DNA from 3 places in the Neomicrococcus lactis genome. Region 3 is predicted to be linked to each of the others. Evidence: predicted binding sites of a transcription regulator. Region 3 holds the regulator's gene; each other region holds the start of a gene.
The links. Region 3 encodes HrcA, which represses chaperone genes, less so after heat shock. Its sites were predicted from a motif close to TTNGCACTCGNNNNNNNCGAGTGCNAA; they were not measured.
Positions count from the first base shown of each region.

Region 1: the regulator HrcA is predicted to act here: its motif matches at 6,121-6,147, upstream of groES (co-chaperone GroES).
Region 2: the regulator HrcA is predicted to act here: its motif matches at 5,485-5,511, upstream of groL (chaperonin GroEL).

Region 1 covers NZ_JACHBL010000001.1:180,860-188,900, reverse strand. Annotated here, with positions in the region: gene BKA12_RS00975 (glycerol-3-phosphate dehydrogenase/oxidase) at 1-86, opposite strand, end outside; gene BKA12_RS00970 (GuaB3 family IMP dehydrogenase-related protein) at 92-1,243, opposite strand; gene BKA12_RS00965 (hypothetical protein) at 1,304-2,242, opposite strand; gene guaB (IMP dehydrogenase) at 2,269-3,774, opposite strand; gene groL (chaperonin GroEL) at 4,000-5,613, opposite strand; gene groES (co-chaperone GroES) at 5,682-5,978, opposite strand; gene BKA12_RS00945 (class I SAM-dependent methyltransferase) at 6,187-7,431, shown strand; gene BKA12_RS00940 (hypothetical protein) at 7,976-8,041, opposite strand, start outside.
Region 2 covers NZ_JACHBL010000001.1:1,654,226-1,662,266, reverse strand. Annotated here, with positions in the region: gene BKA12_RS07535 (NAD(P)-binding domain-containing protein) at 1-209, shown strand, start outside; tRNA gene BKA12_RS07530 (tRNA-Val) at 284-357, shown strand; gene BKA12_RS07525 (LLM class flavin-dependent oxidoreductase) at 612-1,652, opposite strand; gene BKA12_RS07520 (threonine/serine exporter family protein) at 1,796-3,358, shown strand; gene BKA12_RS07515 (uracil-DNA glycosylase) at 3,355-4,125, opposite strand; gene BKA12_RS07510 (DUF3263 domain-containing protein) at 4,219-4,524, shown strand; gene BKA12_RS07505 (hypothetical protein) at 4,570-5,373, shown strand; gene groL (chaperonin GroEL) at 5,678-7,306, shown strand; gene BKA12_RS07495 (DUF4031 domain-containing protein) at 7,440-8,041, opposite strand, start outside.
Region 3 covers NZ_JACHBL010000001.1:869,290-877,330, reverse strand. Annotated here, with positions in the region: gene BKA12_RS04040 (GerMN domain-containing protein) at 1-98, shown strand, start outside; gene BKA12_RS04035 (16S rRNA (uracil(1498)-N(3))-methyltransferase) at 119-892, opposite strand; gene dnaJ (molecular chaperone DnaJ) at 916-2,040, opposite strand; gene hrcA (heat-inducible transcriptional repressor HrcA) at 2,078-3,127, opposite strand; gene BKA12_RS04020 (DUF3097 family protein) at 3,234-4,085, shown strand; gene BKA12_RS04015 (arsenate reductase ArsC) at 4,082-4,525, opposite strand; gene BKA12_RS04010 (aquaporin) at 4,522-5,208, opposite strand; gene BKA12_RS04005 (ArsR/SmtB family transcription factor) at 5,205-5,618, opposite strand; gene BKA12_RS04000 (DUF4870 domain-containing protein) at 5,828-6,250, shown strand; gene hemW (radical SAM family heme chaperone HemW) at 6,247-7,488, opposite strand; gene lepA (translation elongation factor 4) at 7,495-8,041, opposite strand, start outside.

The sequences.
Region 1 (8,041 bases), 690 kb from region 3:
ATCACGAGGACATCGAGTTCCGTTTCACGTAACTTCGCTAATGACTCAGCATGAGCCGCCGGGCTCAGCTCCCCCGCTTCCCCCATAAGTCCTAGCGTCCCCCGATGGAATCATTAACCAGTACGTCAACGCGCTGGAATTCCTTGAGCTCCGAGTAGCCCGTGGTAGCCATGGAACGGCGGAGCATACCCATGAGGTTGCTGGCGCCGTTCGAGTGGTGGGACGGACCAAACATGAGTTCGGACATCGGTCCCACGCGGCCCACACGCACGCGGTCACCGCGTGGTACAGATTCGTGGCTAGCTTCCATGCCCCAGTGCCATCCCTGGCCAGGAGCCTCGTCAGCACGAGCCAACGCGGTTCCCAACATGACGGCATCCGCGCCGAGCGCGAGAGCCTTCACGATGTCACCAGAGGTGCCCAGTCCACCGTCAGCAATGACGTGTACGTAGCGTCCACCGGACTCGTCGAGGTAGTCGCGGCGAGCTGCTGCAACGTCGGAGATCGCCGTCGCAGTAGGAACGTTGATGCCCAATGCACGGCGGGTGGTGGACGTTGCGCCGCCACCGAAGCCCACCAAGACACCAGCGGCACCGGTACGCATCAAGTGCAACGCAGGCGTGTAGCCGGAAGCGCCGCCGACAATGACCGGAACGTCGAGTTCGTAAATGAACTGCTTGAGGTTTAGCGGCTCTTGGTTCTTGGAGACGTGCTCTGCGGACACCGTGGTCCCGCGGATGACGAAGATATCAACGCCGGCTGCCAGCACGGTCTTGTAGTGCTCTTGAGTGCGCTGCGGCGTCAACGATCCGGCAACCACTACGCCGGAATCGCGAATTTCCTTGAGTCGCTGCCTGATGAGCTCAGGCTGAATCGGAGCCGAGTAGAGATCCTGAAGCTTGCGCGTGACGTTAGTCTTTGCGGCGGCATCAATCAGGTCAACTTCGAGATTGGCGATCTCGTCCAGCACTGGCTGCACGTCTTCGTAACGCGTCCACAGGCCTTCGAGGTTCAACACACCAAGGCCGCCAAGCTGACCCAGTGCGATTGCGGTTGCCGGGCTCATGACAGAGTCCATCGGCGCACCGATTACGGGGGTGTCAAACGTGAACGCGTCGATCTGCCACTTCGTGGACACATCTTCGGGGTCGCGCGTGCGACGGCTGGGAACAATGGCGATGTCGTCCAAAGAGAACGCACGACGTCCACGCTTGGCTCGACCAATTTCAATCTCATAACTCACGCCTCTAGCCTACCGCTGAACCCCGCAGAGTCCCGTGTTCTGTGCGTTCGGCGACCAATGTCAGTCGATAGCTGCCAGCAGGGCGAGGGCTGCGGCTTCCTCGGCATCGGCAATGCGGTGCAGTTGCGCGTGCGCTTTTTCAAGAAATTCTGAGTACGACGACGCTGGCTCACTTTGCGCTGTCGCCATGAGTGTCGCGAACTCTTCCCAGTCGGCACCGAGTGCTCGGTAAGGAACTGGATCGGCCCCTGCACGTTGCACCACCTCTGCAAACTGGTGCCGCAGTCCCCCGCGGCCGCCGTGCGCCGTTCCGTTGAGGAATTTCAGCGCCATCTCGAAGCCCACTGCGCGCCGGGATGGATCGCCAAAGAGTTTGCCCCAGCCGCGTGCCGAACCATCCGTGGTGGCATCAGCAAGCTTACGAATCCCACTGACCCCGAAGTTTTTGGCGAAGCTCGCCGGTACTCCTTCAGGCTGCGTCTTGTTCAGCATGCGCAGTGCACTTTCGCGAGCCGCCGCCGCGTAGGTCTCTGTGGCGATGATGGGAGATTGCACAGCGCCGTCTTGCGCCGGTATTCGCGCGAGCCAGAATTGCTTCTTCTTGGTGGCCTTCGCAAGCTCAAACTCGCCGTCGGCGGTCAACTCGCGCACAACCGCTTCGCCCCAGTTCTCACCAGGAATCATGACGTATCCCAACACGCGGTCGCCCGCTTCCATCGCGGCACTCAACTCGCGTTGCGCTTTGGCCGCGGACGTCGTCGTACTCAAAGAAGCACCCGTGCCGGAGCCCTCAAGGACCGCATCCACGAACGGGACGGGGTGCGCACGGAACACGAAAGTGAGCGTGGCGACTTCTTCGTAGTTGAAGGAAGCCGCCATGAAACCGATGCCGCCACCCAAAGCCAATACGGCAGGTTCGTCAATACCTAAAACAGCACCCAGTAACGCGAGATCGGAGTTTCCGCTCGCAGTTACTGGGTGCTGTGAAGAAAGAGTCATGAACCGAGGATATTCCTCGGCGACGACTAGCGGCTACGGTAGTTCGGCGCCTCGACGGTCATCATGATGTCGTGAGGGTGGCTTTCCTTGAGGCCGGCAGCCGTGATGCGGACGAACTTGCCGCGGGCCTTGAGCTCAGGAATGGTTGCGCCACCCACGTAGAACATGGTCTGGCGCAAGCCGCCGACGAGCTGGTGAGCAACCGCAGACAGTGGGCCGCGGTAAGGAACCTGGCCCTCGATGCCTTCTGGAATGAGCTTCTCGTCGGTAGGGACATCAGCCTGGAAGTAACGGTCCTTGGAGTAGGACGTGTTCTTGCCGCGCGTCTGCATTGCACCCAGGGAACCCATGCCGCGGTAAGCCTTGAACTGCTTGCCGTTCATGAAGACCAGATCGCCAGGAGACTCGGCCGTACCGGCCAGGAGCGATCCCAACATTACGGAGTCAGCGCCAGCTACGAGAGCCTTTCCGATGTCACCGGAGTGCTGCAAGCCGCCGTCAGCGATCACTGGGACACCAGCTGGAATAGCTGCCTTGGCAGATTCATAGACAGCCGTGACCTGCGGAACGCCAACGCCTGCGACGATGCGAGTGGTGCAAATGGAGCCTGGTCCAACGCCGACCTTGATGGCGTCTGCGCCGGCATCCACGAGAGCCTGTGCGCCTTCGCGGGTAGCAGCCTGGCCACCGATGACGTCCACGTGGCTCGCGGCCTTTTCAGCCTTGAGCTTCGCGATCATGTCCAGCACGCCAGCGGTGTGGCCGTTAGCGGTGTCCACGACGAGTACGTCAACGCCAGCCTCAACGAGGGTCATAGCGCGCTCGAAGCCTTCGCCGAAGAAGCCCACTGCTGCGCCAACGCGCAAGCGGCCTTCGTCATCCTTGGTAGCAAGCGGGTACTGCTCAGCCTTGTCAAAGTCCTTGACCGTGATCAGGCCCTGAAGAACTCCGTTGTCATCAACGAGTGGGAGCTTCTCAATGCGATGCTGACCCAAAAGCTCAATAACGCCATCGCGCGAGATTCCCACCTTGGCCGTGATGAGCGGCATTGGGGTCATCTTCTCGTAGACCTTGGTGGTCATGAATTCGTTGCGCGGCACAAAGCGGGTGTCGCGGTTGGTGATGATGCCCAGAAGCTTCTTGTTCTCGTCCACTACTGGAAGACCGGACACGCGGTACTGAGCGCAGAGGTTGTCCAGATCCTCGAGCGTGGCATCCGGTGCAATGGTGACCGGATCCGTGATCATGCCGGATTCGGAACGCTTGACGCGGTCCACTTCGCTGGCCTGATCAGCAATAGAAAGGTTGCGGTGGATGATGCCGATGCCGCCCTGGCGTGCCAAAGCGATGGCCATCGGTGATTCGGTGACCGTGTCCATAGCCGCGGAAACAATGGGGATGTTCAGCTCAATACGCTTGGTGAGCTTGGTCCGAGTGTCCGCGTCGGATGGAATAACATCCGTGGGGCCAGGGAGAAGGAGTACGTCGTCGTACGTCAAACCTTCAAAAGCGAACGGGTTGAATTCGGTCACGTCCGTGCCTTTCGTGCATGAGGGATGCTTTCATCCTAGAACGCTATTTCGTCACGAACGATTCCTACGGTCACATGTGGGAAGGATCATGTGACATTGACCTTCGTTGGTTCTTGGTTGGCTCGCAAAAAGTTTGAGGTGGCACATCCGTCAGGATGCACCACCTCAAACTCTATGAATTTCTAGATCAAGCCCTCGAGAAGGGCCGTAGATCACGCCACGTTATTAGTGGTTGTGACCTGCATGATCATCTTCGCTTTCTTCTGGCTTCTCCACCACAAGGGTTTCCGTGGTCAGCACGAGCGCTGCGATGGACGCAGCGTTGCGAAGTGCCGAATGGGTGACCTTGACTGGGTCGATAACGCCAGCGGCCAAGAGATCCTCGAACACACCGGTCTTCGCGTTGAAGCCGTTGTTCACTGGAAGCTCGGCAACCTTTGCTGCAATGACGGAGCCGTCGTGGCCAGCGTTGATGGCGATCCAGCGAAGTGGCTGCACCAAAGCGCGGCGGACAATTCCAACAGCGGTAGCTGCATCGCCGGTCAGAGCCTTGACGGACTCGTCCTCGTCGAGAGCGGACAGAGCGTCAACCAATGCGGTTCCGCCACCAGCCACGATGCCCTCTTCGAGAGCTGCACGGGTTGCAGAAACAGCGTCTTCAATGCGGTGCTTGCGCTCTTTGAGTTCAACCTCAGTAGCAGCACCTACCTTGATGACGCCAACGCCGCCGGCGAGCTTCGCGAGGCGCTCCTGCAGCTTCTCACGATCCCAATCGGAATCCGTGCGGGTAACTTCAGCCTTGATCTGGGAAACGCGATCCTTGATGTCCTCATCAGATCCGCCACCGTCAACAATGGTGGTGTTGTCCTTGGTGATGGTGATGCGGCGAGCCGTACCCAACACCTCGAGTCCCACCTGATCCAGCTTGAGGCCAAGATCAGGGGAAACCACCTGAGCGCCCGTGAGGATCGCGATGTCCTGCATCATGGCCTTGCGGCGGTCGCCAAAGCCTGGAGCCTTGACGGCAACAGCGTTCAGGGTGCCACGGATCTTGTTGACAACGAGCGTGGACAAAGCCTCGCCCTCAACGTCCTCAGCAATGATGAAGAGCGGCTTCTTTTCCTGAAGAACCTTCTCCAACAGTGGCAAGAATTCTGCAACCGTGGAGATCTTGCCGGAGTTGATGAGAACGTAAGCGTCCTCAAGAACAGCTTCCTGGCGCTCTGGGTCCGTCACGAAGTTCGGGGACAAGTAGCCCTTGTCGAACTGCATGCCTTCCGTGATCACCAATTCGGTGTTCGTGGTGTTGGACTCTTCGATGGTGATGACACCCTCGGTGCCCACCTTGCCGAAGGCCTCAGCCAGGAGTTCGCCGATTTCGTCAGACTGTGCGGAGATCGCTGCCACGTTGGCAACCTGCTGGCCCTCAACGGGACGAGCGTTGTCCTGCAAACGCTGAGCAACAGCTTCAACTGCAACCTCGATGCCGTGCTTGAGCTGGCCCGGAGCGGCGCCTGCGGCAACGTTGCGCAAGCCTTCCTTCACGAGAGCCTGAGCAAGAACGGTTGCCGTGGTGGTTCCGTCGCCGGCCACGTCGTTGGTCTTGGTAGCAACTTCCTTGGCAAGCTGAGCACCCAAGTTCTCGTACGGGTCTTCAAGCTCGATCTCGCGAGCAATGGTCACACCATCGTTCGTGATGGTGGGAGCGCCCCAGCTCTTGGACAGCACTACATTGCGGCCACGTGGGCCGAGCGTCACCTTGACGGTGTCAGCCAAACGGTCAACACCGGCTTCGAGTGCTTTGCGAGCGGCGTCATTGAACACCAACTGCTTTGCCATGTGTATCTTCTTCCTTCAGTAAACGTGGCAAGAGCCCCGGCAGATCGCCAGGGCTCCATGCTCAAAAACTACTTGACGACGATTGCAAGAACGTCGCGAGCGGAGAGCACCAAGTACTCCTGGCCGCCAACCTTGACTTCGGTTCCGCCGTACTTGGAGTAGATCACAACGTCGCCTTCAGCAACGTCTACAGGAACGCGGTTTCCGTTGTCATCAACGCGGCCCGGTCCAACGGCTACAACCTTGCCCTCTTGTGGCTTTTCCTTCGCGGTGTCAGGAATGACAAGACCGGAAGCGGTGGTCTGCTCAGCTTCGAGCGGCTGAACAACAATACGATCCTCGAGAGGCTTGATAGAGACCGACATTCGGTTCTCTCCTTTGCATGAGTTACCAATGGTGTCTTGGGGCCTCAAGGGCTACCAACCGTCGTCGCGGTGCCAGTTGGCAAGTACCTCAGGCTTTAGCACCCGACGTGTTCGAGTGCTAACTATGACTCTAGGAAATGAATTAGCACTCGGTCAAGGCGAGTGCCAATGAATGAGATCGGCTGCCAGTGAAGTCTAGGCTGGATGTATGTCCATTTCAGATGCCGATCTCGTCGCCGCGGTCCTCACGCCCGAAGGCTTCGCGCTCCTCGAATCCACCGATCCTGACTCCGCAAACACCGAGGATCAAGGCATCGCGCTCAATCTTGCCCTCCGCAAGGCGGGGCATTCGCCTGAGGTGAGCTCCGGCGTCGTACACCAAATTCGCTTGCGGCACCTAGCGAAAGCCAAGCTCGGTGGGTTCGCTGAGCGCATGATTTTTACCCGCGGCGGGCTGGAGCAGGCAACGCGCCTGCAAGTGGCCGCGCACCATGCCGATCGATTCCGCGCCGCCGGGTTACGCCAGATTGCGGACCTTGGGTGCGGGCTGGGAACGGACGCCATGGCGCTGGCCGCGCTGGGGATGAATGTGACGGCGGTGGAATTGGATGAGACGACGGCGGCTGCCGCAACCATCAACCTCATGCCGTTCGAGAACGCGCGCGTGGAAATGGGCGACGCGACAGAGTTTGATCTCGCAGGTTTTGATGGCGTCTGGCTGGATCCGGCGCGGCGCACGCAGGCCGGCGGAAACACGCAGCGCATCTTCGATCCCGAAGCTTTCAGCCCTCCCCTGTCTTTCGTGGAGCGTCTCGCGGACGCCGGTCTGCCCGTGGGCGTGAAACTCGGCCCCGGGATTCCGCACGGATCCGTGCCCGCGAATTGCGAGGCCCAATGGGTCAGCGTGGACGGCGACGTCACGGAAGTTGCGCTGTGGTTCGGTGCGCTTCGACGTCCGGACGTGCGGCGCTCGGCTTTGGTCCTGAACGAGGACGGAGTCCACGAGCTTCACGCTGCAAGTGATTTCTCGGATTCCTCGAGTGTTGGCACGCCGGTCTCCCCCGATGATATTTCCGGGTACATCTACGAACCCGATGGTGCTGTGATCCGAGCGGGACTCGTGGTTGACGTGGCCGAATCCGTGGGTGGTTCGTTGCTCGATCCTCACATCGCGTACTTCATGGCGCCGTCCCTGGTCTCGACGCCGTATGCCCGTGCGTACCGCGTGGTGGCCGTGCGGCCGTATCACGTGAAGTCGCTACGGTCCTGGGTGAAGGCGTCCGGAATCGGCGTGCTGGACATCAAAAAGCGCGGCCTCGATGTGTCTCCCGAGGAGCTACGCAAGGTGCTTCTTGCCGGGACTGGCTCGAAGAAGAACAAGAAGAAGGCCACGCTCATCTTGACCCGTGTGGGCGATGAGCGCGTGGCGATCGAGGTGGAGCCGGCTTCGTAGCTGCGCCTCGCCGGAACCCGGCGTTCTCTTCGTCCCCCGGAGGCTCTGCGAGTCCTCTGTGAGTCAGCGAGTCCCCGCGAGTCCCCCCCTGAGTCCCCCTTGAGTCCCCGCGAGTTCCCTGAGTCCTCCGCGTGAGGCCACTTCACGACAACCCGGGCCACCATCCAACGCCCACCACCCACATGTGAGGCCACTTCACGACAACCCGGGCCACCATCCAACGCCCACCACCCACATGTGAGGCCACTTCACGACAACCCGGGCCATGCGCGGCCACTTTGCTACAACTTTTTCGAGTTTCCTTGTGGAAATCCGTCCTCACAAGGGCATCAGGTTGCGTCAAACCGACCTCGCACTAGTCTCTTAGCGCCGAGATCACACCGGTTTCGCACGCTCTTCCCCACTCAGCTCCAAAATTTCCTTGAGACACTATGTCATTTAGACCAAAGGATTGACACACTTTACCTACGGGTGATGAAACACCCCGAGTATCAAACACAAGGAGTGCGAATGATTCGCTCATCTCCGGCTGAATCGCTACGTGTCACACGACTATCGTTCGACGCACCAGCATGAGCATCTCCAAGACTTTTGCGGGACTCGCCTCGAC
Region 2 (8,041 bases), 780 kb from region 3:
ACCGCCGCGCGCTCGCAGTCGCTGGCGATGACGAGGCCGCAAAGGCTGCGGTTGTGCAGCTGATCGAGGCGATGGGGTACGACGCCGCCGACATCGGACCGCTGTCAGCTGGCGTCTTGTTGGAGCCCGGTTCGCGGATTTTTAGTGGCCGTCAAACGGTCGAGTCCATCACCGCAATCACGGCGGAAGAATGCGCAATGGCACGCTGACCTCAATTTGGAGCCAGCATGCAATATGCGTAATCTATTCAGGTGCTGAAATCGGGAAACCTAAATAGCACTGAGGTTCTTTAGCTCAGTTGGTTAGAGCGCTCGCTTCACACGTGAGAGGTCGCTGGTTCGAGTCCAGTAAGAACCACACAACTTCATTCTCAACATGATGGCGTCCATCTGGGCGCCATTTTGCGTTTCCGAGCTACGAACAATTTAGGTGCAGACTCGACCTTCATCAGCGGATCGCGAGGAAGCCATACCGCATGAATCAGCCCGCCGTTCAGACCTCTCAAACAGCCGCGGCCGAGCGAAACCACGGAGTGTGTTCGGTGTGTTTCACTCAGCGCGCGGCTAATGGGACGTGCAATTGCGACTATCGCAGGGTCATGCGAAGAGCGCTTAGCCCTCCGACATCATGTCGAGGACCAGCGGCTTCACCTTGGTTCCCAGCAGTTCAATGCTCTTCATGAGTGTTGCGTGGGGGAGCGTGCCCTGGCTGTACTTCACGTCGATGCGGGACAGTCCAAGTCCCTTCGCGACGCGAGTCATCTTCCGGGCCACGGTCTCCGGCGAACCGGCGAGCATGTGGCCGTTATCCGCGAGAGCGGCGCGCAGCTCCATCTGGGACGCTTCCGGCCAGCCACGCTCTGCACCAATGCGTGAGCGGTAGAGGCGGTAGTGCGGCCAGATGATGTCGAAGGCTTCGTCGTCGGAATCAGTGACCAGACCGTGCAAGTGCGCGGAGATAGGCAACTGTTCGTGGCCGAATTCCTGCAACGAACGGCGGTACAGATTCGCGAGCCCCTCGAAGGCCAGCGGGTTGCCGCCGATGATTGCGAGCGTCAACGGCAGCTGGTGACGAGCCGCGCGCACCACGGACTGCGGGCTTCCGCCCACGCCCACCCAAGTCTTGATCGGCGCGTTTTCAACGGTCGGGTAGACCACTTGGTTCTTCAGTGCCGAGCGCGTTTCGCCGGCCCACGTGACGGGCTCACCCTTGACGAGCTTCGCGAGCAGATCCAGCTTCTCCTCGAACAGCACTTCATAGTCCTGGAGGTTGTAGCCGAAGAGCGGGAATGACTCGATGAAGGATCCGCGGCCAGCGATGATCTCAGCGCGGCCGTTGGAAATGGCGTCGAGGGTCGCGAAGCGCTCGTAGAGGCGCACGGGATCATCCGAGCTCAAAACAGTCACAGCCGTTCCCAGGCGGATGTTTTCGGTGCGCGTGGCGATACCTGCCAGCACGATTTCCGGTGCTGAAACGGCCATGTCATCGCGGTGGTGTTCACCGACTCCGAAGAAGTCAAGGCCCACTTGATCAGCCAAGACGCCTTCGTCGATGACGTTGCGCAGCACCTGTGCGTGCGATTCGAGGTTGCCATTTTCGTCGATCGTGACGTCGCCGAAAGTCTCGGCGCCGATCTCCAGTTGTCCGTTCAGTGCGTGAGCCACGGTCTTCCTTCACTTTCGGTGCTTGTATGCGTTTGAATAGAATAACTTCGTTAGCTCGGGATCTATTCCCGCCGGTAAAGTAGATGACTGGGCCGCTTGTTGCGGTGTGCTATAAAAACGTAGGAGTCGGATTGACCAGCGAATCAGAGCTGTCGAGCGATGAGGAACTGCGCGCCATCCAAGAGGCCGCTTTGGCTCGCGCGGAAGCGCGCCGAAAATTGGGCACTTCTTCTCGTAGAGAGTACGACGCCGCCGCTTCAGACAGGCGGGACCCTAAAGAAAGTGCCGCTCGTGCAAGCGCCAACGCGCGCGGTGCGTGGAAGCGTATGTGGGTCACCGAGCAGGCGCCCACCGAGGCGTTCTCGATTGTTGACCGACTCGTCGGCAGCCCCTACGCCAACCCGCGGGTCCGTACCGTTCCGCAGGACATCCTTGCCGTTAACACCATCGAATTCGTGTTGGACTTGGGCGAACAGATGTTCCGCTACGGCGCTGGCGCTTTGGAAGTCGAGACCAGCATGATCGCCGTTATGGCATCCTTTGGTCTGCGCAACGTGGACGTTGACATCACCTACCAGTCCATCCACGTGAACTACGCGCCGCCGAACGCCGCATCCTTGAGTTTGCTGCGCGTGGTGCGTTCGTGGACCAACAACTATGCAGGCCTTGCCTTGGTGCATCAGCTCGTGACTGACATCGTGCAAGATGGCGTGAGCCAGGCTGAAGCGGTTGAGCGTCTTCGTGACATCACTCGCCGGCCCAAGCAATTTCCGAAATGGATTGTGAGTGCGGCCGGCGCCATCTTTGCAGGGCTCTTCGTTCTTTACATCGGCGGATCGCCAACCGGATCGCTTGTAGCTTTCGTCTCCTCGATCATCGTGATGGAGATCGGCAAGCTGGGCGCCAAGTGGCGTATCCCAGAGTTCTTCGCCACGGCGGCCAGCGCATTCGCCGCGACCGCAATTGCCATGGTGTTGTGGGCACTTGATGTGCTCATCTCGCCGGCGATCGTTGTGGCCGGTGGAATCATGTTGCTCTTGCCGAGCGCGCGCATTGTCTCGTCTGTCCAAGACGCCATCAACGGCTTCCCGGTGACCGCCGCAGGCCGTGCTTTCTCGGCCATGATCACGTATGCGGCTATTGTCGCGGGCATTGTGGCGGCGCTCGTCCTGGGTTCACTCGCGGGCGTTCCGAGCTTGGACGTTGCCCAAGTGTCCAGCATTAGCTACCCGTGGTGGGCCATGTTGCTTACGGTGGGCATGGCAACGGCTGCCATCACGGCGGTTGAGCAGTCCGCTATTCGACTGCTTTTGCCAACTGCAGGCATCGCGATGCTGGGCTTCTTGGCTTACTCGGGTAGCCAGTGGATTGGGGCGGGGGAGCGACTCACCCCCGCCGTTGCCGCTGTGGTGATTGGCTTTGCTGCCCGTTTGTTTGCCATGCGATCGAGCGCTCCACAGCTGGTCATCGCTGTTCCGGCGATCGTGTTCTTGCTTCCCGGTCTGATGATTTTCCGCTCGATGTATGTCATCGCCATGAACACGTCGGAGCTCGTTACAGGTCTGGCTGGCATGTTCAACGCCATGATGATCATCATGGCTGTGGCCGCTGGTGTGGTGCTCGGCGACACCCTTGCTCGTCCGTTCACGCGCGGTTGGTCCCGCAACGAACGTCGCCGTATTCGCCGCCGTTAGAAGAGCATTCCTTCGGCCCTGTCATTCTCGGCCAGATCTGGCAACTGCCAGTCGATTGGCGATGCGCCTTGGGCTATGAGCATCTCGTTGGTGCGGCTGAACGGCTTCGACCCAAAGAACCCACGTCGAGCAGATAACGGCGAAGGGTGTGCACTTTCAATGAGTGGCACATCGCCGAAGAGGGGAGCGAGCGTCTGAGCAGGCTTGCCCCACAAGATACCGACCAGTGGATTCTTGAGAGCCACGATTTCTGTCACGATCGCACTCGACACTTGCTCCCAACCCATGCCGTGGTGTGACGCGGCCGCACCCGGGGCCACGGTGAGGACGCGGTTGAGCAACAGCACACCCTGATCCGCCCACGCGGACAGGTCGCCGTGCTCTGCCGGCTCGATCCCCAGATCGTCACGCAGTTCTTGATAGATGTTGTTGAGGCTTCGCGGAAGCGGCTTCACGTGCCGATCGGTGGCGAACGCCAACCCAATCGCATGTCCAGGAGTGGGGTAGGGATCTTGTCCCAAAATGATCGCGCGAACATCCGAGGGGGACGTGGCCAGTGCGGCAAAGACCCGATCCGCAGCAGGTAAATAAGGGGCCGTCACCTCACTGGCTGCGGCTTGCGGAAGGTGAGCTGCGTCGTCGTACTGGCGAGAAATCCTGGAGTGAATATCCGCAAGCTGCGGTTCCAGGCTGGACAGTAGCGGAAGCCAATCAGAGTGGACGCGCGAAATGTCGAAGCCGCCGAGGGTGCTGAGGGAAGCGCTCATGTCTCCAATCTAGCGCCGAAAAACCGCGACGAATGACAAGGATGTAATTCAGGCTTAGAATGAGTGATTAGGCCGAAAAGGGAAGGAAAAAGCGTGAGTTCAGTAACGTCAGCGGCATCACAGCCAGACTTTGAATTCGACGAATCGTCGTCACTTTCTGAACGTGACCAGCGCATCCTCACATTCGAACGCCAGTGGTGGAAGTTCGCGGGAGCGAAGGAAGAAGCCATTCGTCAGCTGTTCGATCTTTCCGCAACACACTATTATCAGAGTCTAAACGCGTTAATTGACACGGATGCGGCGCTTGCGTTCGATCCAATGTTGGTGAAGCGACTTCGCCGTTTGCGGAGCTCGCGTCATTCAACGCGTTTGCAGCAGCGACATCTTTCTGGCGCTTAGGTTCCGCCCGCGCCCGCTGCAACACAAGATATTGGAGAAGCGGACGTGAATTACCCTCAGGACGAGTTCGACAAGATTCCAGAAGGAACCGGTAGCGCTGGCGCGCACCGGGGCTTTGGCGCGCCTATTGCTGCAGGTGGCGCAGCCGCTGGTGCTTCAGGCGCCTCAGCTTATTCAGCAGATTTGTCTGTGGATGATCCTCAGTACTCAGACTCCTACGAGTACTTCTACGTTGAGGACGCACCAAGCCGCAAGGGACTTTTGCCGATCTTGCTTGCTGGAACGGCTGCCCTAGTCATCGGTGTCTTGGCGTTCTTCGTAGTTCCGCAATTCTTCAAGAACAACTCTGCGGATCCTGCGCCGGTAGCCTCCCCATCTGTCTTGGGCTCGATGTCCGCGTCTTCGGATCCGTACACCTCCACCTGGACTGCCACGTCTTCCTCTGCATCTTCCAGTTCCTCATCTTCTAGCTCTGCGTCGAGCACTTATGTTGCTCCGCGGACTAGCTACGCACCTCGCACCTCAGTGCGTCCGCGTACTACGCAGGCTCCACGCACCTCGCAAAAGCCACGCACTACCAAGGCCCCGACTACGTCTGCAGCTCCGACTACGTCGAAGGCACCAACTACTTCTGCGCCGGCTACGACCAAGCCAGCACCAACCACCAAACCGGCGCCAACGACGAAGCCGGCTCCAACCCCGAAGCCGGCTCCAACCACGAAACCTGGTCCGACAACGAAGCCTGCCCCTACGACGGCTCCAACGTCCCAGCCGTCCACTGAGCCGCCTGCTAGCGATAGCGTAGGAAGCGGTGACAAGAAGCCGGCAGAGCCCAGCAAAAAGAGCTAGTTCCGGCTGAGTGCCCGACAATTTTTGATGGTGTTGTTCGCTCACGGATTTATTTGGGTTCTTCTGCCTCCACAGAGTTTGCACTCGATGGCTGAGAGTGCCAACATGGAGTTAGCACTCATAGGGTGCGACTGCTAAGTAAGTGTCGGTTCGACACATCATGGTGGTCGTTCGTATATGAATACCGGACTTCTAGATGAGGTTGTGGTTCCTTCGGTACCTTATGCCGAAGTAGCTCAACCGTCCGTCGCGGGCATCTGGTTGTCCACCCCCGCATGACTGTCCCGAAAGGACCCCAGCCGTTATGGCAAAGATCATTGCATTTGACGAGGAAGCACGTCGCGGCCTCGAGCGTGGTTTGAACCAGCTCGCAGACGCTGTCAAGGTAACGCTTGGCCCACGCGGCCGCAATGTTGTTCTTGAGAAGAAGTGGGGCGCTCCCACCATCACGAATGACGGCGTTTCCATCGCTAAGGAAATCGAACTCGACGATCCATACGAGAAGATCGGTGCAGAGCTGGTCAAGGAAGTTGCCAAGAAGACGGACGACGTCGCTGGCGACGGCACCACCACCGCTACCGTTCTTGCTCAGGCACTCGTGAAGGAAGGCCTGCGCAACGTTGCTGCCGGCGCCGACCCACTGTCCCTAAAGCGCGGCATCGAAAAGGCCGTTGAAGCTGTTACGGCTGAACTGCTTGATTCCGCTAAGGAAATTGAAACTAAGGAAGAAATCGCTGCTACGGCATCGATCTCCGCTGGCGACTCCCAGATCGGCGAGCTCATCGCTGAGGCCCTCGACAAGGTGGGCAAGGAAGGCGTCATCACGGTTGAAGAGTCCAACACCTTCGGCCTTGACCTCGAACTCACCGAGGGTATGCGCTTCGACAAGGGCTACATCTCCGCTTACTTCGTCACCGACGCAGAGCGCCAGGAAACGGTTCTTGAAGATCCGTACATCTTGATCGTGAACTCGAAGATCTCCAACGTGAAGGATCTCGTTGCAGTTCTCGAGAAGGTCATGCAGTCCGGCAAGCCATTGCTGATCATCGCTGAAGACATCGAAGGCGAAGCTCTTGCAACCCTCGTGGTCAACAAGATCCGTGGCCTCTTCAAGTCTGTGGCCGTCAAGGCTCCAGGCTTCGGCGACCGCCGCAAGGCCATGCTTGCTGACATCGCAATCCTCACGGGCGGCCAGGTCATCTCTGAAGAGGTTGGCCTCAAGCTCGAGAACGCTACCTTGGATCTCCTCGGTACCGCTCGCAAGGTTGTTGTCACCAAGGACGAGACCACGATCGTTGAAGGCGCAGGCTCCGCTGAGGAGATTGCAGGCCGTGTCAACCAGATCCGTGCCGAGATCGAGAACTCCGATTCCGATTACGACCGTGAGAAGCTTCAGGAGCGTCTCGCCAAGCTTGCTGGCGGCGTAGCTGTCATCAAGGCTGGCGCAGCCACCGAAGTTGAGCTCAAGGAACGCAAGCACCGCATTGAGGATGCTGTCCGCAACGCAAAGGCTGCTGTTGAAGAAGGCATCGTTGCCGGTGGCGGCGTAGCCCTCATTCAGGCTGGCGAAAAGGCTTTCGCAAAGCTCAACCTCGAAGGTGACGAGGCAACCGGCGCAAACATCGTCAAGGTTGCAATCGAAGCTCCGCTCAAGCAGATCGCATTCAACGCTGGCCTCGAGCCAGGCGTTGTTGCCGACAAGGTCAAGGGTCTTCCTGCTGGCCACGGCTTGAACGCTGCAACCGGTGAGTACGTTGACCTTCTTGCAGCTGGCGTCAACGACCCAGTGAAGGTAACCCGCTCGGCACTCCAGAACGCAGCATCCATCGCTGGTCTCTTCTTGACCACCGAGGCTGTTGTTGCTGACAAGCCTGAGAAGTCTGCACCAGCTATGCCAGGTGGAGACGAAATGGGCGGCATGGGCGGCTTCTAGTCCCAACTGATGTTTCCGCAACGCGGCATCGCATGTAGCTAATACGAAAAAGACCTAGTCGTCATCATTACGGCTAGGTCTTTTTCTATGTGATGCCTCTGAAATAAGCGGGACTTTGGCGGGAGTATCACCACTAAGCTCGAAGTTCAGTTAGTTCTCGGCGCAGATTCTCTCGAGCTTTGTCTTCCCAAAGCCGCTTGCCCGTGGCCGTTTCGAAGAGCGTGGGCTTGTCCAAGAGTTGCTGGAGGATTTTGGCGCGACCTTCGCGGAAGAGATCTTCCGGTACATGCCGGTATTCTTCGCGGACACCGGCGGTATAGCGACGGTAGTCTTCTTCTGGCCGAGCCAACACTTCGAGATCAGCGTCCATGAAAATCTTGCCAGCCGCGTCAGTCGACTCTGGCGCATGCGTCGTGGTCAGCAAAATGATTCGAGCAGTCTCATCAATGATTGCTTGATCTACTCCCATGCTTGTCAGATCGGTGACGGCAAGCTGCGCAGACTCATCCTCATCGCGGCCCGGAGTCCCGGTGTAGATGGCGTCGTGGTACCAGGCAGCGAAGTCGAGGGCCTGCGGATATGGCCCTTGCTCTTCGCCTTCAACTCTGAGCAGCTCGAGCGAATTCAAGACTGCGAGCAAGTGAGTGCCCGAGTGGTAATGGCGGTCCATTTGAGACCAGCGGGCTACGAGGGCCTCGCCGGTGGCTTCATGACCTGGCGCTAACTGATTCCACC
Region 3 (8,041 bases):
CCCTGAAGCCGGGCACCTACCAGCTGTCAGTGTGGGGGCAGAACAAGGATTCTGACATCCATATCGCAACGGACACCAAGACCTTCACGGTTCGTTAGGGTCTAGAGCTCGTTAGCGTCTAGAGCTCACCGGCGAGGTGTCGCACTAGCACCATTGCCGCCGGACCGGCGCTCGAGCTGCGCAAAACGTTCTTGCCGAGTAGCGCTGGAACGGCTCCCGCTTGGGTGAATTTTTCGATTTCTTGCGGTGAGACACCGCCTTCAGGACCCACAATGAGTACGACGCCGCCGCTCGTTTCCCGCGGTTCGCGCACGTAAGTGCCAACTACCGCGCCCAAGGCATTTTCTTCGGCCTCGTGCAACACCACCACAAGTGAGCCGTTCGCAACCCAATCCTCGATGCGGCGGGTGAGCTGCGGCGTCGTCAGCGCTGATTCAATGCTGGGTCGGAAACTGCGGCGCGACTGTTTGGTGGCAGCCAAAATGAGGGATTCCCATTTGGCGAGTGCCTTCGCGGCGCGATCTGCTGGCCATTTCACAATGCTGCGCTCGGCCTGCCAGGGCACTACGTGGCTGACATTGAGCTCCACCGCGGACTCCACGGCTTGCAGATCGCGGTCTCCCTTAGCTAGTGCTTGCACGAGCGTGATGGGAAAGCGCGGTGGGTCTTCGGTACGAAGTTCTTCAACCCGCAAGTGAAGGCCCGTCTTGGACGTGCTCAACACCGTGCACTCGGCGCGGTGACCGGCACCGTCCAAGAGGTCCACCAATTCCTCCACGGTAATTCTCTTCACCGTGGCGGCGTGGTGTCCTTCGGGGCCTTCAAGGTCCAGCTCGTCGCCGGAGGTTACGTCCTCCAGCGACGAACCGAACCAAAATGCCTGGTTGCTCATGATTCTCTTCTCTTGAGAAGGCTCTAGCGAGAGTTCAGGTGATCCTTGATGCGGGAGAAAAAGCCACCGCGCTGTTCCACGCGGCCCTCAGCGAACTCTTCGCCGCGCAGTGCGGCGAGCTTTTCGAGGAGCTCGCGCTGTTCGTCGTCGAGTTTGGTAGGAGTCTCGACGTTGATGTGAACCACGATGTTTCCGCGTCCCGAGCCACGCAAACGAGGCACACCAAGATCTGGCAAGCGGACCGTGTGCCCCGTCTGCGTACCTGGATCCACGGTGACGTCCTTCGAGCCATCGAAGGTGTCCAACTTGACGGTGGTTCCGAGCGAAGCAGCGGTCATTGGCAACGTGACTTCGGCGTGAAGGTCGTTTCCTTCGCGCTCGAAGACGGCGTGGCGCTTGACGTCGATTTCCACGTAGAGGTCACCGGCTGGTCCGCCGCCGGGGCCGACTTCGCCTTGGCTGTCCAAGCGGATACGCGTGCCCGTGCTGACGCCTGCTGGAATCTTGAGCTGCTTGGTGACGCGCTCACGGATGCGGCCCTGGCCCTGGCACTCGCGGCACGGGCTAGGAATGATGGTGCCGTGTCCGCGGCAAGCGGAGCAGGTTTCGAGGGTCATCATCTGTCCCAAGAAGGAACGAACCGGGCGCTGAACCTGACCGCGGCCGCGGCAAATGGTGCAGGTTTCCGGCTGCGTGCCGGCTTCACAGCACGAGCCATCGCAGACCGGGCAGGTGACGGCGGTTTCGATGTCCAAGGGGTAAACCGTGCCCTGCACGGCGTCCTTGAGCTCGATGGTTGCCGTGATGAGTGCATCGCGTCCACGGCTGGTGCGTGGGATGGGACCCTGACCGGCGCCGGATGCAGCACCGAAGAACTGCTCAAAGATATCGCCGAAACCGAAGTCACCAGCGCCGCCGCCGAAGCCTTGGGACGTGCCGTTCTCGTTACCCGTCTGATCGTAGATGTTGCGCTTATCCGGATCGGAGAGCACTTCATACGCGCGCGTGACGAGCTTGAACTCTTCAGCAGCCTCAGCGCCCGGGTTGATGTCCGGGTGGAGCTTACGGGCGAGCTTGCGGTACGCCTTCTTGATTTCTTCCGCGGTGGCGTCCTGGGAGACGCCCAATACCTCGTAGTGGGTTGCCATGTGGTGGCAGTTTCCTTTCTAGCGATTCAGCTAGGTGCTAGCTGGCCAAAATTCGTGACAAGTATCGGGCTACCGCTCTCACGGCAGCCATACTTGCGGGGTAATCCATGCGCGTCGGGCCAAGGACGCCGAGCTTCGCGAGCTGCCCGGGTCCGTAGGAGGACGTCACGAGGGAAGCTTCGGAGAGTCCTCCGTAGGAATTCTCGTGTCCAATGGACACAGCGATTCCATGCGCGTCCTGTTCTAGTTCTGACAACAACCGCAAGAGGACAACTTGTTCCTCAAGGGTGTCCAAGATCGGTGTGATGGTCTGCTGGAAGTCGCTTGTAGAGCGTGCCAAGTTTCCAGTGCCAGCTACCAAATAGCGCGAGCTGTTGCCCTGATTCGCCATGACTTCGAGCCCGGCGGCAACCAGCTCGCCAAGCTCTCGCAGTGGGAAAGGCAACGTGGTGACGCCCACGCGAGCCTCGGCTCCCACGACCATCATCGGCTTGCCCTGAATGGTGCTCAGGATGGCCGTGCGTACTTCGCTCAACAACTCGTCCGTGGTGCTCGCTGGAGCCACAATGACGCGCTGCTCCACCTTGCCGGTCGAAGAAATGAGCACGATCAATGCTTGAGTGGCACCCAACGAAACGAGCTCGAGATGCCGAACAGCGTCGTCGTTCACTATGGGAACCTGCAAAACCGCAACCTGCTGCGTAATCTGAGCCAGCATGCGAACCGTGCGGTCCAGGATTTCGTCAACATCCTCAGCGCCCTCGAGCATGACCTGGAAGGCACGTCGCTCCGCCGCCGAGAGCGGGCGAACTTCCTCAATCATGTCCACGAAATGGCGGTAGCCCTTTTCCGTGGGAATGCGGCCGGCCGACGTGTGTGGTGCAACGATGAAGCCCTCGTCCTCAAGCGCCGCCATGTCATTACGAATGGTGGCAGCAGAGACGTCCAAGAGATGACGTTCCACGAGAGCCTTGGAGCCCACTGGCTCACGGGTCTGCACGAAATCCTCAACGATCGCCCGGAGAACTTCGAGGCGACGAGGTTCCGTTTTGGACGTATCTCGTCGGCTAGCTTTGAACTGATCCATGCGGCACCTCCCTCTAGTGCTCATACTTTTAGCACTCGACACGATCAAGTGCTAAGTCTAATACTTCTTGAGGCATTGCTAGCATCAAGGGCCGGAGAGGAGAGATGTGGACTACAGCTCATGGGGACCGCAAGCAATTGGAAAGCCGGTTCGGAAATCATTGCGAGAAGTGCCCGCCGCGCAAGGCATGGTCATCGAGGACGTCGAGACCGGCTTTGTGGGTGAAATTATGCGGATTGAGAAATCCGGCGGCATGTTGGTGCTCCACTTGGAGGGCCGCGGCGGAAAGACCCGTTCCTTCAAGGCCGGTTACGGCTTCCTCTTGGATGGCGAACCCGTCCGCATCATTGCTCCCGTGAAGACGACGACGCTGCCTCCCGTCGCGCGCTCTGCCTCCGGATCCGTAGTGGTCCAGGGATTGAAAGCGCGCACCGCACGTGCCAGCCGCATCTTGGTTGAAGGTAAGCACGACGCCGAGCTGGTGGAGAAAGTGTGGGGCCACGACCTTCGCGTGGAAGGCATTGTGGTGGAACCGCTCCACGGCGTCGACGATTTGGCTGCGGTGATCGCCGACTTCGCGCCCAGCCCACAGCGTCGCTTGGGAATTCTTGTAGACCACTTGGTCATGGGCACCAAGGAGCAGAAGATCGCCGAGCGCGCCATGAAAGTTCCCGGCGCGGCCGGCAATGTCCTGATTGTGGGTCACCCGTACGTTGACGTGTGGCAGGCGGTCAAGCCCAGCGCTCTGGGAATTCCCGCCTGGCCAGTTATCCCCCGCGGCCAAGACTGGAAGAACGGAATCGTCACCGCGTTTGGATGGCCAGCTTCCACGCCCGAAGACCTGGGCCTGGCGTGGCAGCGCATTCTGTCGCGCGTAACCAACTACGCCGACGTTGAACCCGCCCTGCTGGGTCGCGTCGAGGAGATTATCGACTTCCTGACGGAAGTGGATAACTAGCGCGTGGGAAGAAGTTCGCTGATCAGCGTCTCGATGCGCGCGCGAATTTCGTCACGGATGGGGCGCACGGAATCGACGCCCTTGCCTGCTGGATCTTCCAGTTTCCAGTCCTCGTAGCGCTTGCCCGGGAAGATGGGGCACGTATCGCCGCAGCCCATGGTGATGACCACGTCTGAGTCTTTGACGGCCTGAGTGGTCAGGATCTTCGGCTTCTGATCGCGGATGTCGATGCCCTCTTCGAGCATGGCTTCTACTGCAGAAGGGTTGATTTTGTCTGCTGGCTCAGAGCCTGCCGAACGAACCTCGATGGCACCCTGGGCGAGATGTTCCAAGTAGCCTGCGGCCATTTGCGAGCGACCCGCGTTGTGCACGCAGACGAAAAGGACGCTGGGGCGGTCAGCCTGGTTAGCGGTTTCAGCGGTTGCAGAGTTGTCAGTCATGAGAGTTCCTTCGAAGAGTGGGTTGGCTTTTTGATGAGGAAAACAATGAGGCCGGTTGCGAGGGCGGCGCCCACTAGCTGCGCAGCGATATAGGGCCACGCGGAAGTTGGAGTGATTCCGGCGTAGGTGTCCGTGAAAACGCGAGCGAACGTCACGGCTGGGTTGGCGAAGCTCATGGATGACGTGAACCAATACCCGGCAGCGATGTAACCACCCACGGCCACGGAGACATATCTCGCGTTGTCACTCTTGATCGTCAAGAAGATGATGAGCAAGAGCCCTATCGTCGCAATGACTTCGGAAATCCAAAGATGTCCGCCGAAGCGATCATTCGTGGAAATGGTGAACGCTGGCTTTTCAAACATGGTGTGCGTGAGCCACGTGCCGGTGATTCCACCTGCCATTTGCGCACCCATGAGGGCAAACATGAGTTTCGTGTCCAGATGTCCCAGGAAACGGTCCACCAAGGTCACTACGGGATTGAAGCTGGCAGAAATTCCTTGGAACGCGATGATCAAGGCAACCAGAATTGCACCCGTGGCGATGCTGTTTTCGAGAAGCGCTAGTCCGTCATCGGTAGTGGATAGCTTCGAGGCATAAATGCCCGAGCCGATCACGCCCATCACGAGGAAGGCTGTGCCGAGGAACTCTGCGACGACGCGCTGAAGGCCCGTAGGTGTCACGCTCTTGCCGCCAACTTTGCAGGGGCAGCTGTACGACGGTTCGATACCGGTTCGGCAGGCTGACTTGGCCAGAGGAAGTCGGCCAGCTTGACGAGCGCGTCGTTGTTAGCGCGGTAGTAGACCCAGACACCACGCTTATCGCGAGTGACTAGACCAGCGTCGGCAAGAATCTTCAAGTGACGGCTGATGGTGGGTTGCGAAAGCTCGAAGGACTCGTTCAAGTCGCACACGCAGGCTTCTTGGTTTTCGTGGGCGGCAATGATGGACAGGAGCCGGACGCGGCAAGGATCGCTCAATGCCTTAAAGGTGTTTGCGAGATCTGCGGATGCTGAGTCATCCACGGCGGCCCGAACCATTTGGCTCGAACAGCTGGATTCAGCTTCAGATTGAAGTGCCGTAACAAGTTTCACTTGTAGATATTCACATATCTGCATGTCCTTATCCAAAAGGCGGCGGCTATGTGTCGTCGTGCTTTCCCGCGGCAATTGAGGCAAAGATGCGCCTGGTTTCCGCGAGCCATGCGGTTATTGCGGTGCTGGCAGGTTAAGATGGGCGAGAATTCATCGGCACCTGCCGAGCATTTTTGATACATGAAAACACTTTCAAGGAGTCAACAACGGTGAACGGCGGGCCAAACAACGGCGGTGGGAACCCTAGGAATCCTCAGGACAATTCCCGCTTTGAAGCGTCTGCGCAACAGCCACGCCACTTGACTCCAAGTGAAGATCGCCAGTGGGCCACTATTGCTCACTTCGGCTCGATCTTGGGATGTGTGCCTTCCGGCATCATTCACTATGTTTTCCGCGATCGTGGACCATTCACGGCTCAGGAGTCCAAGGAAGCGTTCAACTTCACGCTTCCACCAACCCTTCTGGCAATCGTCGCGAACCTCTTGTCGATGATCCCCATCATCGGTGGATTCTTTGCCTTCATCGCAGTTCTGCTGTGGCTCTTCTTGACCATCAACGGTGTCATCGCAGGCATCGAGGTTAACAAGGGTCGCCCTTACCGCTACCGCTTCAACCTGCGACTGATCGACTAGAAGTCGGCAAGAATCTTGACCACGCGGTCCGCCAGAAGGCGACCGTTGAGCGTCAAGACCAAACGCTTCTCCCCCGACGCACCCAATGCAGGCCCCGGCTCAACTAAGCGATCGGCAATCAAGCCGGCCACGCGTCGTCGTGCATCATCCCGCAAAGCAGACAGTGGCAAGCCTTCGGCGATGCGCACCTTCAGCATGAGTTCTTCCAGATACTGGGCATCTTCGTCCGGAATTTCCCGGGCAGCCGCAGGCGACACCAATGCGTCAACGCGCCCCTGATATGCAGTCGGGTGCTTGACGTTCCAAAAGCGCGTTCCACCAATGTGTGAGTGCGCGCCAGGGCCTGCGCCCCACCAATCGTTGCCGCGCCAATAGGCAAGGTTGTGCTCGCTGCGTTGGTCCTCAGTTTTGGCCCAGTTGGAAACTTCGTACCAAGTGAAGCCAGCTGCCGCGAGCATGCGGTCAGACAGTTCGTACTTTTCGGCGTGATCGTCTTCGTCCACTTCCGGCACTTCGCCGCGGCGCATCTGAGCCGCTAGCTTCGTTCCGGGCTCAACAATGAGCGAGTATGCCGAGATGTGGTCCGGCTCGTAGCCAATGGCGGTCTCGAGGCTGGTCTTCCAGTCCTCGAGCGACTCCCCCGGCGTTCCGTAGATGAGGTCTACGCTGACATCCAGTCCAAGGTCCTTGGCTGCCTGAACCATGAGACCCACGTTTTCGGGCTGATGGGTGCGGTCAAGCACCTTCAGCACGTGAGGAACGGCCGACTGCATGCCAAAAGAAACCCGCGTGAAGCCGGCGTCCTTGAGAATCTTCAGAGACTCTTTGGTTACGGAGTCAGGGTTGGCCTCGGTGGTGATTTCTGCGCCGTCCTTGAAGCCCCACAGGTCCTTGGCCGTGCGCAGCACGCTGGCGAGGTCATTGGCTGGCAAGAGGGTTGGCGTACCGCCACCAAAGAACACCGTGGACAGATGGCGCGATTCGATACCAGATTCTGTCAGCGCACGCTGAGCAAACTCCAGTTCACGGCTGACCGCGTTGGCGTACGTCGCTTGAGACGCGCCGCCGCCCAACTCGCTAGCTGTGTAGGTGTTGAAGTCGCAATAGCCGCAACGAACCGCACAAAAAGGGATGTGCACGTAGAGCGAGAAGTCGCGACCGGCTGAGCGCGCGGCAGTGCCTTCGGGGAGCCGACCGTCAGATGGAGCCGGATCCCCGTCAGGCAAAATGGATGGCATTCGCTATTACTTCTTCTTGTCCTTGGAGCTGTCGCTGGAAGAGAGTGCTGCGATGAAGGCTTCCTGAGGAACCTCGACGCGGCCCACCATCTTCATACGCTTCTTGCCTTCCTTCTGCTTCTCGAGCAGCTTGCGCTTACGGGAGATGTCACCGCCGTAGCACTTGGCAAGAACGTCCTTGCGGATAGCGCGGATGGATTCGCGGGCAATGATGCGGGAACCGATGGCAGCCTGGATGGGCACCTCGAACTGCTGGCGTGGAATCAACTCACGCAGCTTTCCGGTCATCATGACGCCGTAGGAATACGCTTTGTCCTTGTGGGTGATGGCGCTGAAGGCGTCCACCTGCTCGCCCTGAAGCAAGATATCCACCTTGACGAGGTCGGCGATCTGCGAACCGTCGGCCTTCCAGTCCAGGGAGGCGTAGCCGCGGGTCTTGGACTTCAAGACGTCGAAGAAGTCGAAGACGATTTCAGCCAACGGCAAGTGGTAACGGATCTCCACGCGATCTTCAGACAGGTAGTCCATGCCGCGCATGATGCCGCGACGAGAC